Regions from separate parts of the Paenibacillus sp. J22P90 genome, predicted to be linked through region 1. Evidence: riboswitches for the same ligand, from Rfam matches in the RefSeq annotation. Region 1 holds a riboswitch; each other region holds the start of a gene.
The links. Region 1 has a riboswitch for cyclic di-AMP ahead of AC58UX_RS12860 (APC family permease). Riboswitches for the same ligand answer to the same signal wherever they lie in the genome.
Positions count from the first base shown of each region.

Region 2: another riboswitch for cyclic di-AMP. It lies ahead of AC58UX_RS28245 (C40 family peptidase); the one in region 1 lies ahead of AC58UX_RS12860 (APC family permease).
Region 3: another riboswitch for cyclic di-AMP. It lies ahead of AC58UX_RS26835 (ABC transporter ATP-binding protein); the one in region 1 lies ahead of AC58UX_RS12860 (APC family permease).
Region 4: another riboswitch for cyclic di-AMP. It lies ahead of AC58UX_RS20310 (C40 family peptidase); the one in region 1 lies ahead of AC58UX_RS12860 (APC family permease).

Region 1 covers NZ_JCAUAY010000003.1:582,625-585,861, reverse strand. The annotation lists gene AC58UX_RS12870 (MFS transporter) at 1-401, opposite strand, end outside; gene AC58UX_RS12865 (GNAT family N-acetyltransferase) at 557-1,003, shown strand; cyclic di-AMP (ydaO/yuaA leader) riboswitch at 1,238-1,391, shown strand; gene AC58UX_RS12860 (APC family permease) at 1,492-3,237, shown strand, end outside.
Region 2 covers NZ_JCAUAY010000012.1:1,003-4,239, forward strand. The annotation lists gene AC58UX_RS28235 (acetylxylan esterase) at 1-619, shown strand, start outside; gene AC58UX_RS28240 (GNAT family N-acetyltransferase) at 680-1,249, shown strand; cyclic di-AMP (ydaO/yuaA leader) riboswitch at 1,258-1,420, shown strand; gene AC58UX_RS28245 (C40 family peptidase) at 1,423-2,307, shown strand; gene AC58UX_RS28250 (hypothetical protein) at 2,493-3,152, shown strand.
Region 3 covers NZ_JCAUAY010000010.1:72,422-75,658, forward strand. The annotation lists gene AC58UX_RS26830 (AraC family transcriptional regulator) at 1-760, shown strand, start outside; cyclic di-AMP (ydaO/yuaA leader) riboswitch at 931-1,096, shown strand; gene AC58UX_RS26835 (ABC transporter ATP-binding protein) at 1,214-2,098, shown strand; gene AC58UX_RS26840 (ABC transporter permease subunit) at 2,105-2,902, shown strand; gene AC58UX_RS26845 (DUF2705 family protein) at 2,929-3,237, shown strand, end outside.
Region 4 covers NZ_JCAUAY010000006.1:25,362-28,598, reverse strand. The annotation lists gene sugE (quaternary ammonium compound efflux SMR transporter SugE) at 1-122, opposite strand, end outside; guanidine-I (ykkC/yxkD leader) riboswitch at 211-313, opposite strand; gene AC58UX_RS20315 (MSMEG_1061 family FMN-dependent PPOX-type flavoprotein) at 387-1,007, opposite strand; gene AC58UX_RS20310 (C40 family peptidase) at 1,146-1,619, opposite strand; cyclic di-AMP (ydaO/yuaA leader) riboswitch at 1,623-1,761, opposite strand; gene AC58UX_RS20305 (hypothetical protein) at 1,929-2,747, opposite strand; gene AC58UX_RS20300 (M1 family metallopeptidase) at 2,831-3,237, opposite strand, start outside.

The DNA of each region.
Region 1 (3,237 bases):
GAAGGGATCGCACCCGCGCCGGACGCCTGAATTAGTCTCGTCAGCAGCAACAGTCCGAAGCTGTCCGTGAAAAGTCCTAGGACCGATGCGCCGCCGAGCGAAAGCAGGGCAATGACATAGAGCCTCCGCATAGGGACAAAGTCGGACAAACGGCTATAGGTGATTGAAGATATCGCAAAAATGATCGAATAGCCCGTGACAATCCACGATGCCGTTGAGGGGCTGAGCTCGAACTGGACGGCAATTTTGGGTAGAGCGAGATTGAACATCATCGTGTTCATGATCACAAGTACTATAGTAAAACAGAGCAGCCAAGAGACCGGGGTTTCCCGCAAGCGGCTATTTACCTCGGTTTGATCATGCGTTGTTTCTATATTAGAAGTGGTTGCGTTGTTTGACATAGTACACCTTCCGATCTATAACTATAATATAATTTGTTACAGTTTAGCATAGTGAATTCGGTGTGTCAATGAATTGGTAGTGGATAAATAATTTGCAATTGAATATTTATTCTTTAATATGTATTATTATTCATGAAATGATGGAGGGGAATCATATGGATCATATAATAAGAAGAGCTGAAATGAAGGATGTAGAGGCATTAACAGAGCTTATGGTTGCCTATATTGTAGGTTTTTATAAGAAGCCGCGGCCTGAGTCGGCAGATCTTCATCGACTGATCAGCACCTTGCTCCAGGAGCAAGGGGGTATCCAGTTTGTAGCCGTCAAAGATGGCGATCTTATTGGCTTTGCAACGCTATATTTTGCCTGGAGTTCGATGAAAGCTAGTCCTATCACGATCATGAATGACCTCTTCTTTCTCGAACCATTTCGGGAAACTGCTGCAGAAGAAGACTTATTCCGGAAGTGCCAAACGTATTCCAAAGAAAACGGCTTTGCCTACATGTCATGGATCACAGCACCGGACAATTATCGTGCACAACAGTTTTTTGATAAAATGGGCGGCACTCGCATAGATTGGGTGAATTACACGATTGTATAAAAGTGTATAAGGGATGCCGACATCCATTAGCTGGCGTGATTTCAATTGTCGGTATGTCCTCCTTCATTTTTGCGAAATACCCAGAGTACCTACGAAAATGGAAGATAATCAACGAATCATATAATTGTAAGCGAATTATTGGAGCAATCGCGAGGTGGAAGAGAGCTTTTTACGTTTATTCCCACCTTTACTATGTGAGTAGAAGAGAGTAGTATTCAACACGTACATGAACAGTTGAATATTTCGCTTAATTTTCTGTTTAAGAAAAGCGGGGGAACCACGAGTAACATGGGGTGAATAACGGTACGGATTTGTAAGTACCTTTTAGGGCAGATTTCTCGCGGCCCGAACCCGACAGCTAACCTCGTAAGCGATCGTGAGAAAGGAGAACATGTGTTTAAAACACAAGGTCATTCCTTGTGTTTTTTTGCGTCCATTTTTCAAATGAGAACGTTGAGATTAGCAATTTATTGGAGGAACGACCACGAATGACAAGTGATTCATTAAAAAAAATTGTGTTTGGTAAGCCGCTAAAGTCGAGCGAGATTGAGTCGGAGAAAATGCCCGTCTGGAAAGCTCTCCCCATCCTTTCATCGGATGCCTTATCCTCTGTATCGTATGGGACAGAGCAAATTCTGTTAGAACTCGCGACGGTAGGGATTGCTGCATTTGCATTCTCCTTGCCGATTGCGATTTCCATCATCGCCTTGATTTTATTGCTCGTGCTGAGCTATAGACAAGTGATTGAAGCCTACCCCATGGGTGGCGGCGCTTATATGGTTACCAAAGAGAATTTAGGCATGGTATGGGGACGTCTTACTGGTGTCTCACTGCTAATCGATTATACCTTGACCGTGGCCGTTTCGATCTCAGCCGGTGTGCAGGCGATTACTTCGGCTTTTCCTTCGGCGGTGCCGTATATCGTACCACTTACAATCTTTCTAGTTTGGATTATGGTTTGGATTAATTTACGAGGTACATCTGAATCAGGAACCGTATTTGCGATTCCAACGTACTTTTTTATTTTTTGTATCCTGTTGTTAGTAGGGAAAGGTATCTTCGATATGATGACCGGCTCCCTCAATACGCATGCCATTGAATTCGTACCAAGTGCTGCGACGAACTCATTAACGTTATTCGTACTTCTCAAAGCATTCTCTTCCGGTTGTTCAGCCGTGACGGGAATCGAAGCAATTTCTGATGCTGTCCCGCATTTCCGAACGCCTTCTGTCAAAAATGCTAAACGTACGCTCATCTCCTTAGGCGGCCTATTGGCCATCGTGTTCGGGGGCGTAACCCTTATTGCCTTAGGATACGGGATTGCCCCGGATCATAACGGGCATACTTCCGTGCTATCGATGGTGACGGAGCAAGCTTTTGGCCGTGGCGTGATGTATTATGCGACGCAAATCGCTACGATGCTTATTCTCGTGCTCGCTGCCAATACGAGCTTTAACGGCTTTCCGATTTTGGCATCGATCATGGCTCAGGACAAAAACTTTCCGCGTATGTTCTCCTTCCGTGGAGATCGTCTTTCGTATCATTACGGCATCGTCACGCTTGGTGTGCTGGCGAGTCTGCTTCTGATCGGCTTTAAAGGGAAGACCGATGCACTTATTCCGTTGTATGCGATCGGCGTATTTTTATCTTTTACACTAGCTCAAGCAGGTTTGGTTCGTAAATGGTTAAAGGAGCGCGTAGCCGGTTGGGTCTGGAAATTGATCATCAATGGACTAGGCGGCATCGTTTCTTTTGCAGTTCTTATCATTTTCTCTGTGACAAAATTTAGCGAGGGTGCTTGGATCGTCATTATCGTGACACCGATTCTTCTCTGGTTAATTACGAAAATCAGTCACCATTACGATGATGTAGCCAACCAGCTGCGCATTGATATCACACAAGACCGCGTTTGTACGAAAGAACCCGTCATTATCGTACCCGTGGCCGGGATTCATAAAGCTGTTGAGCAAACCCTGAACTATGCCAAATCGCTCTCGCCTAACGTCATCGCGTTCTATGTTTCTTTCTCCGATGAGGACGAAGAATCGATGCAGGAGAAGTGGCAGATTTGGGACCCGGGTGTTCGACTGGTTGTGTTCAAATCGCGGTATAGAACGATCCTGAAGCCGCTGGCCGAATTCATTGACCGCATCGACACACACGTGTCGGAGAAGCAGTCGATCATGGTTATTCTTCCACAATTCATGCCGAAAAAATGGTGGCACCGTCTGCTC
Region 2 (3,237 bases), on a different contig from region 1:
GTATGCGGTGCTTGCGGTTGATGTTCGGGGGCAAGGTGGAGATAGCGGAAATACACTGCCGCTGGAGCACGGTATGACGAAGGGATGGATTACACAGGGCATCATGGATGCAGAAAAAAGCTATTACCGCGCAGTAGCTATCGATTCCTTGCGTGCTGTGTGCTGCGCGCTGGAGCAGCCTGAAGTAGACACCGAGCGCGTATTCGTATTCGGTGGGAGTCAGGGCGGTGGGCTGACGCTGCTCGTTACAGCGCTCGAGAAGCGTATTCGAGCAGCAATTGCCCATGTGCCCAATCTATGTCATATGGATCTGGGCATCCTGCAATCCGCGAGTTCGCTTAGCGAGGCGGCAGAGTTTGTGACAAGATTCCCGGATCGTTTGGCAGACGTACTGAAGACGATGTCTTATTTTGATATCGTGAATCTAGGCGATCGTATTGGGCAACCCGTACACGTGACGGTAGGTTTGAAGGATATGACTTGCTTGCCGGAGACGATTTTTGCCGCTTATAATCGGATCTCATCTGTGAATAAATCGATTGAGGTTCACCCCTTCATGGGTCATGCGATGCCAGCAGGTTTTCACACGGCTGCACATGCGTTTTTTTCTAAGTGGTAAGATGTTGCATGTTAGGAAGGGATAGTTGGAAACCATAGATTGGACAGGAGGGGCAGACAGATGGAGAATGAGGCAGTGTTTGAAGAGGTATTCGATTTGATGGTATCCGCATTTCCCGTTACCGAGATAAGGACATATGAAGGGCAGCGAGCCCTGCTATCGCATCCAAGCTATAACATTGATGTGAAGAGAGATGCAGATGGCCAGTTGCTTGGTTTTCTCGCAAGCTGGGATTTTAAGCGGTTTCGTTTTGTAGAGCATATCGCGGTAAGTGCTGTCAGTAGAGGCGGTGGGATAGGAAAACAAATGCTTACGATTTTTATGAGCAGCGCTACTACACCTATTGTGCTTGAAGTAGAGCCACCGAGTACGTCAGATGCCGAACGGAGAATTGCATTTTATGAGCGCTGCGGCTTCCATTTGAACCGATTTCCTTATGCTCAGCCTCCCCTTCGAGAAGGGCAAAAGGACTTACCGCTCCACATCATGAGTTATCCGAGCCCATTGACAGAGGATACGTTTAGTCCCTACAAGAGTGTGCTATATACAGAGGTTTATAGGCAGCCTGTGGGGGGTGTGGAAACACTTACCACCGCGCAAAGGTTGTCAAGCCAAAACGAACTATGCTAGTCTAACATAGACAAAAAATGCCGAATCTCGGAGCAGCAAAAGCTCTGGTACGGGGGACTTCTTTATTTGGGGTGAATGGATGCTTAGTTAGTCGTAGACTAATGGAGCGCACTAGGGAAAACCTCTTCCCGAACCCGTCAACTAACCTCGGAGGCTTCAAGGAGGACAATGTTTTGAAACTTTTTACAAAAAGTGTTATTTGCTCATGCGTTCTTGCAGGCGCAGCCATCGCTATGTTCAACGCTCCAGCAGCTCAAGCTGCGACAGACACCTCTTCGGTGAAGGTTCAAGTGAATGACGAATTGGTGCAATTCCCTGAAGTACAGCCGTTTATCGACACGGAGGGTAAGCTTCAGGTGCCATTGCGCGTGCTGTCGGAGAAGCTAGGTTATGAAGTGGACTGGGCGAAGCAAGGTGATGAAGTTGTCGTAACGCTGAAGAACGACGAGCAGGCGATTCAACTAACGACAGATGATGATCAAGCGATCGTCAACAGTAAACCAGTTGAATTAGAAAGCAGTCCGACGTTGCTGGAGGGAAGCACCTATGTTCCTTTGCGTTTTATCACAGAGACGTTTGGATCTGCGATCGCGTGGAATGATGCGAATAAAATCGCCATCGTCGAAGAGGACGGGAAGTCCCACAAGCCAGCTTGGATTGCACCGCCACCAGTAGCTGCAGTAGCAAAGGCTGTTCAGCCAAATGTTTCGGCTCAAATTATTCAAGCTGCTTCGACTTTTAAAGGCGTGCCTTACCGTTGGGGTGGAACAACACCTAAGGGCTTCGATTGCTCTGGATTCGTTCGTTATGTGTACGAGGCCAAAGGCATCGAGCTGCCGCGCACCTCTGTGCAGATGTATGATCAAGCAGGGGCAAGAGTGACGGATTTAAAAGAAGGAGATCTTGTATTCTTTGCTTCAGGCATCGTCAATCATGTGGGCATCTATGTGGGAAATAAGCAATTCATTTCCGCAACGACGTCCAGAGGTGTAGTGGTCGATAGTCTCGCAAGCTCCTATTGGAGCTCCAGATATGTAGGCGCCAAACGCGTGCTGTAAACGAAGGACTAACTTAAGTAACAGTAAGTTGTGTAAGAGCATATGTTCGTTATGGCTTTCTTAAAAGAAAGCGTAGCGGGCAGATGCTTTTTTTTTGCGCGAATATGTGCGATTTTTATCGAATTTTTGAGAATTATAGCCTATAATGGGAAAGTGGTTGGAAGAAAGTAGGTGACGCGTGCGACATGCAAGTCAGTGTCTGGAAAAACTGGTTTCATAAAATTAAATTGTCGAGTCGAACAGATCGCACGTATAGCGTAGAAACGGGTCCCGCCATACCGGAAGAAATCCGGGAAGTGATTGGGCAATTTTTTCAAACCTATAACCATTTCAAAGGGGCACGGCAATTCCAAACGGATACGTTCATTAAAGAAGTATTCTATGCGACCAAGCAAGATCCCAAGGATCAGCGCTCGATAGACGAGATGGAAGCTTACATTCATAGCAAAAATACACATCGCTTGCGATTGAAATCGTACATCATCGATGAGTATTTACGCGTTGGTGAAAAGGTGTGCATGATCGGCGTGACAAGGGAGTTTAGCAATTCGCACCGAAATCGTGTGCTTTATTTTATCGTAAATGAGGATGGGGCTTGGCGGTTTCACCATATCGTGAGATCCCATCATGGCAAAATTATAGAGAAGTTTAAAGTGAAGGAACAGGTTGGATTTGTTGTTGGGGACGATAAAGTGGCGCTTCTCTTTTTAACACATGCAGATTCTGCAGACGCTTCTACCTATATGTTGGGTGATTATGTCCATACGGAAGGTTATTTGGAAGTGGAGCAAGAGGTAAGCGGTCAACTCTATTATCGTGTCGTACGGATGAACCGTGTTCATTAATTGGTGAGTTATCAGGACAATCAAGCAGCATGAATAGGCTTTGCTCAGTTGAGTAACGCTTATTTGGTGTACCCGAAGAATGTGC
Region 3 (3,237 bases), on a different contig from region 1:
ATATGCGAAATTCCCCGAACATCAGGAGCGGCGGTTTAAGGGGCAGTTGCAACAAGCCAATTTGCATATCGTGTTAAGCGGTAAAGGCTATATTAAAGCAAACGGGAAGGAATTTTGTCTAGAAGCAGGACAAGGCTTCTATTACGGGGCGGGTCTTGAGCAGGAGTATCGGGCAGATCCGAACGATCCCTGGCAAGTATTCTGGGTACATCTTGCAGGTGAGGGACTCGACAGGCTGTTGAACGATCAAGGCACTTCAGCTGTGTGGTTGTTTACGTATAGTGATTTAGCTAAGCTCACACAACTGACTGAGGGATTATTGGAGCTGGCATCGCCTCATGATGGGAACGAGGTGCAATTGGCCGTAAAACTCTATGAACTGCTTGCTGAGCTTGCCTTACGTGCGGAGACGCATGGAACAGTGACAATACTGGATAAGCGTGCTCGAATGAGAGAGGTTGCGGAATACATTCGTATGCACTGCACGATGCCACTAACGCTTTTGCAGATGGCCGAGCAGGCAGGCTTCAGTACTTATTATTTTAGCCGGATGTTTCACGAAGTAATGGGGCGGACCCCGATGGTGTGGCTATTTGAATCTCGTCTTGTTGTAGCTAAGCAGCTGCTCATGTCTACCGAATGGACAATTAAACAAGTGGCCGAGCATATTGGTTTTTCCCAGAGCAGCTACTTTATTGCGCGTTTCCGTGAGCATACCGGACTGACGCCACAGGAGTATCGGCGGCTGTATAATGCTTAATTCCTAAGAAGCACTAATAAGCAGAAAAGTAGGGGATAATCAACGTCACTCTACTATGAATGCGCTTTCATCGACTGCCAAAGTCAAATCTGCAATAATTAAAGGCGAATACACGTTTTACATTCGATAAAGATCGGCGTAAGATTCATTACGACAAGTTGATTTTTTGTAAAAAGAAACCACTTAATTCCCAATTGGGAAACGGGGGAACCAACCGAAGCCATTCAAGCAACACATGGTTTCATGGGGTGAATCCTGATGCTCACAAGCATTAGGTAGGACGCTCTCAAGTCCGAATCCGACAGCTAACCTCGTAAGTGCATTGAGAGAGAACCGCACCCTCGCCTTCGTTATGATCAAGAAGTCCGAGAGTAGAGATTCTCTGCTCTTAGGGCTTCTTTTTGCATGCCATCAACCCAAAAAGTTACATAAATGCTACAAGGAGGCTATACTATGCATGCTATTGAAATCAATAATTTGACCAAAACCTATGGGAATGCAAGAGGTATTACGGATGTTAGTTTTACAATCGAAGAAGGGGAGATTTTTGGGTTTATTGGACCGAATGGGGCAGGGAAATCAACCACGATTCGAACGCTGCTGTCTCTGATTTTTCCAACGAGCGGCAGTGCCAAAATTTTCGGAAAAGACTGCATCCAGTTTGCGCCTGAAATTAAGAAGGAAATCGGCTACTTGCCGTCGGAAGTTTTTTACTATGACAACATGAAAGTGATCGACCTGCTCAAGTATTCGGCTAGCTTTTACAAGAAAGATTGCACGAAACGAATCCATGAGTTAGCCGAAATTATGAATTTGGATGTTACGAAAAAAATCGATGATCTATCTTTGGGCAACAAAAAGAAGGTGGGCATTGTCCAAGGGCTGCTGCACGATCCGAAGCTCATCATCCTGGATGAGCCGACAAGCGGACTGGATCCGCTCATGCAGCAAAAGTTTTTCGAATTGCTCGAACAACAGAATAAAAGGGGAGCAACGATTCTTTTTTCCTCTCACATTTTGAGTGAAGTACAGAGATTATGCGATCGTGTCGCGATTATTAAGGAAGGCAGGATTGTGACGGTTGAGAAAATCAGCACGTTAAAAGAAAACAATTTCAAGCGGTTCAAAATTGACACGGCGCAAGCGCTCGACCCTCATTTTTTCAAAATGACCGGGGTCAATAACATTGATGTCCAAGGACAGACAACCAGCTTCTTATTTAAAGGCAACATTAATCAAGTGATGCGAAAAATTGCGGAGATAGAAATCGAAAATCTGTGGATCGAAGAGCCTGATCTAGAGGAGATCTTTATGCACTACTACGAGAAGGAGGCTTAACACGGAATGAATATATTCCTTCATGAATTGCGAGCTTACCGGAAATCTACGATCACGTGGACGTGCTCCTTAATTGCTGTCATCGTCTTATTCTTATCCCTTTTTCCTTCGGTCTCTAAGGATTTTGCTGAATTCTCCAAGATATTAGAGGGGTATCCAGAAGGTGTCAGGAAAGCGCTAGGTATTCAAATTGAAACGTTTGGTACCTTACTTGGGTTCTATATGTATATCTTTATGTACATTACGCTTTGCGGAGCCATTCAAGCCATGGTTTTGGGAACGTCAATACTCTCCAAAGAGGTTCGTGAGAAAACCGCAGACTTTCTTCTTACGAAGCCCGTCACACGGACGAAAATATTGACTTCCAAGCTATTAGCGGCAGTTGTTTCATTAATAATAACCTGTGTGATCTATATCATTGCAGCCTATCTAATGGCGCTTCAAGTCAAAACGGTTGATTTTGATGTGAACGTATTTCTATTGATTTCATTCACATTACTGTTTATCCAGCTGATGTTTCTAGCTATTGGATTCATTGTTTCAGTCGTGTTTTCTAAAATAAAAGCCGTCTTATCCGTCAGTCTTGGTACGGTGTTTGCCTTTTTCGTAATCGGAATGATCGTTGCCGTAGATGGGGAGGGAGCCAAACGATATTTCTCGCCATTTAAATATTTTAGTGGGAAATACATGCTCGCGCATGCCAGTTATGAAGCCTCTTATGTCATTGCGGCCATCGCGATTATCATCGTTTCGATTGCAGCCAGCTACTTCATCTATACGAAAAAGGATGTTCATGCCGTATAACTGCGGGTGAGAGGGGGGAACAGCTAGTGAATATTTTTTGGAGAGAACTGAAAACGTATCGGAAATCGATGATTTTCTGGAGCTTAGGGCTTATTTTTCTAGTGGCCAGTGGTATGAATAAGTATCAAGCAACGGCAGCCAACGGACAGATTAATGATCTAATGGCAGAAATGCCAAAGTCCCTCCAAGTCATCATGGGTGGTGGTGCGTTAGATTTATCAAAAGCTAGCGGCTATTTCGGCATCCTGGTTCTATATTTCTTGTTGATGGCTACGATCCATGCGGCAATGCTTGGGGCCAACATTATCGCGAAGGAAGAGCGGGATAAGACGGCT
Region 4 (3,237 bases), on a different contig from region 1:
ACAATCATGCCGATAATCGTGACAATAGAGGGGACAAGCCGCGTGAATCCGTTGGAAAATTTCAATGCGATGGCCCAGACCACCTCGAAAACGCCTGCAATAGCGAGAAATAACCATGCCATAATGAACACTCCTTCTGTAGGAAACATTGTTGATAGTGTGCCACAAAAAAACAGAGAAAAGCCCGGGAATATCGCAAATGTTGCGATAGACTCCCGGGCTTTTCTCCCTCCGTGACCACAGCGTATTCGCTGTGTGTTTTCCCTTGGACCAGCCGGCGTTTGCGCACCGCGGAACCCTAGAAAACGACATGCCGTCATTATAGGACGGCTCACATGCTATGTCAAGTTACACTTTTTGGCTAAATGCTTTTGACCTCGCGTACTCTACTCCTCCAACGCGATCCCGTTCAATGCCACATGCGCACGGAACATATCCATGCCGTCCGGCTGCTCCTGCTCGGGTACCCACGTAGCCGTATCCCAAATCTTCGACAGCTTGAGAGCGCGACTGCAATGCACGAAGCATTCCTGCACCTCGACGCCGACAGCGGCGATCGGTGATTTTCCGTTCAGCTGCATTGTCGACAGCAGTTCCTCGTCCTTCGTCAGCCATGCGCGACCATTGACGCGTAGTACCATCTCAACCCCTGGGATGATAAATAGGAGGCCGACTTGCGGGTTGGTCAGTAGATTTTGCATGGAGTCGAGTCGACGATTGCCAAGTCGTTCTGGGAAGATGAGGCGGCGCTCATCTAAGACTCGTACGAATCCCGCAGCATCCCCGCGGGGCGACACGTCACTCAAGCCGTCCGCATTCGACGTAGAGAAGAAAAATAAAGGCGATTTGGCGATGAACGCACGTGCGTGCTCGTCGATTTGATTGATAACCTTATGTTGAACGGCAGGATGCGGCTCCCCAATATCCGCTCTAATCTCATCGATGGATTGAATAATGCCCGGAAAAGGGGGTTGCGTCATATTCGTCTTATTGGTTGTGCTGTCCATGCTTACCTTTCCTTCCTCGAGGCCGAAGGGCCTATCGTTGTATCGCTAGTATACGCTGTTATCCTCATTCAAATGAATGAAGCCCTGCAAGCCGCTCTTACGAGCAAAGCTAGCAGGGCCTCATTCTTGTCCGAGAACTTACTTGGATTCAGCAGTTAGTTGATTGTAGATATCATCCCAGAGAACACGTCTAGCTGAGACATATCGCTTCGCATAATAGGATTCGCTCAACTTATTCTTAACAACACCTTGATTTGTAGCGGAGTGAACGAATTCACCATCTCCAAGGTACATGCCTACGTGAGAGATACCGCTGCCATCCGTGTTGAAAAATACAAGATCGCCCTTACGAAGATCACTTTTGTCAACCCAGTAGCCTTCTTTGTTTTGTGATTTCGAGCTGTGTGGAAGGTCAATGCCGAACTCGTCAAACAAGTAGGACGTGAAACCAGAGCAATCGAAACCTTTGGTTGTCGTTCCTGCCCATCTGTAAGGCGTACCTAGAAGGTCATCTACCGCTTTATCCATATCGGATGCTGCTGCGAAAACGCTTCCTACACTAACACTCAAAAACAAAACAAGACTAAATACAAGACCAACAACTTTCTTCAACTGCTTGTCTCCTTCCGGTGCCTACGAGGTTAGCTGGAGGGTTCGGTTGAAGGTTCCCTATGATCCCTGTCTTGCAAGATCAATTCACCCGGAGTGGTTCCCCCGTTTCCCCATAAACTGAGGAATTCGGCATGAAATATTTGGTTTTTTGATGCTAGTCCTTGTTATTCGTCATAAAGAAAGGAAATCCTCTTTTAAAACGAAAAAATAGACAAGAAAACAGCGGAATAGTTCGGAAAATAGACAAAAAAAAGCCCCTTTCTCATGGAAAGGGGATGAATGCCTGGTTATTCACTGTTTTACTGGCTATTAATTGGTTATTTTGGCAGAAAGAAGTTGATATTGGGACGAAATGCCCCAAATCTGGAAGAAAATATGGAAGAGCGGGTACAACTGATAAATGATTAGCGCTACTAGTCCTGCCCATAAGTAGGTGGCCGTGACCGTGACCCCTGCCAGTAGTCCTGTAAAAAGTAGAAGGATGACGGCAAGTCCAACAATAGGCAGCGAATATCGAAAGAAGGAGATGACCGTCGACGTGATACCTAGCTTAGCTGCGATCGCAAATTGCACATACATAAACAAAAGTTGTAGAAAAAAGCCGTAGAGGAGTAAGCCGAGTATCCAAGGCATAAGCTTGAGAGCAAGCTGCTCGTAGGAACCGCTATGCCCCAGGATATAAGAAGCTTTCGGGATCACCCAGATGAGCGGAAGTGAAGTAAGTGCGATTCGGATGAGATACACAAGCAGGAAGGGGAGAAAGAGCTGCTTCATCCCCCGAAAGAAGCGATAGCCAGCGTTCTGATAAGCATGCGTGAGTGAATAGTAGACCCCGCCATTTAAAAGAGGGGTCAGCAGCATCCGCACACCAAGTAGAATAGCGAGCCACCATAAATATGAATGGCTGAGATCTGTTTTCATGAGTTGAAACTGGCCTTCAGCGAGAAAGATCTGCAAAGCCTGTTTAGGCTGCTCACCGCCAGGAAATCGATGCATAAGGGGGACGAGTATGCCCTGCACAAGTTTATACAGGAGCATACCCCAACCCATCTGATACAGGAACAAAATGATCGTGGCAAAAGGCTGCGCCATAGCTGCCCTGAAGCCGGATTTGATATAGGTGGCCAACGAGGGTCCCTCCTTAAAGTTTTCGTTAGAAAACTGGCTTCGTAAGCATACGCTGAGTTTGTCGTAAGACGTAAGCCATGTTTTTACCAGGCGACAGAGCCGAATATGGCTTGCAGGAGCTGAATAATGCCGAGATTCCAACGAATTTGCCACTTTGTATCTACCTGTGTTTGATAATAGTTGTTGATGTGCTTATTCTCGAGGATCAGCGTATACTTCGGATCAATACGCACCCAGTCGACGGGGGAAGCATGCGTGAGCTTAAACTCGATGCTGCCTTCCTTGCCATCCCATGTTTTATCCAACGTAGTGCCATCTGTAAAATGGAACAAAATCGGCACTTCCGGCGAATTGCCGCCATGCTTCACGATGCGGACTGTGCTCTCATACGTCTCGGATCCCTTAGAGCCCTGAGGCCGAACGTTGACGCTTTCGACAGCATAATCCATCATCATATCGCCATATACATATTGATTAAAGAAATCATCCC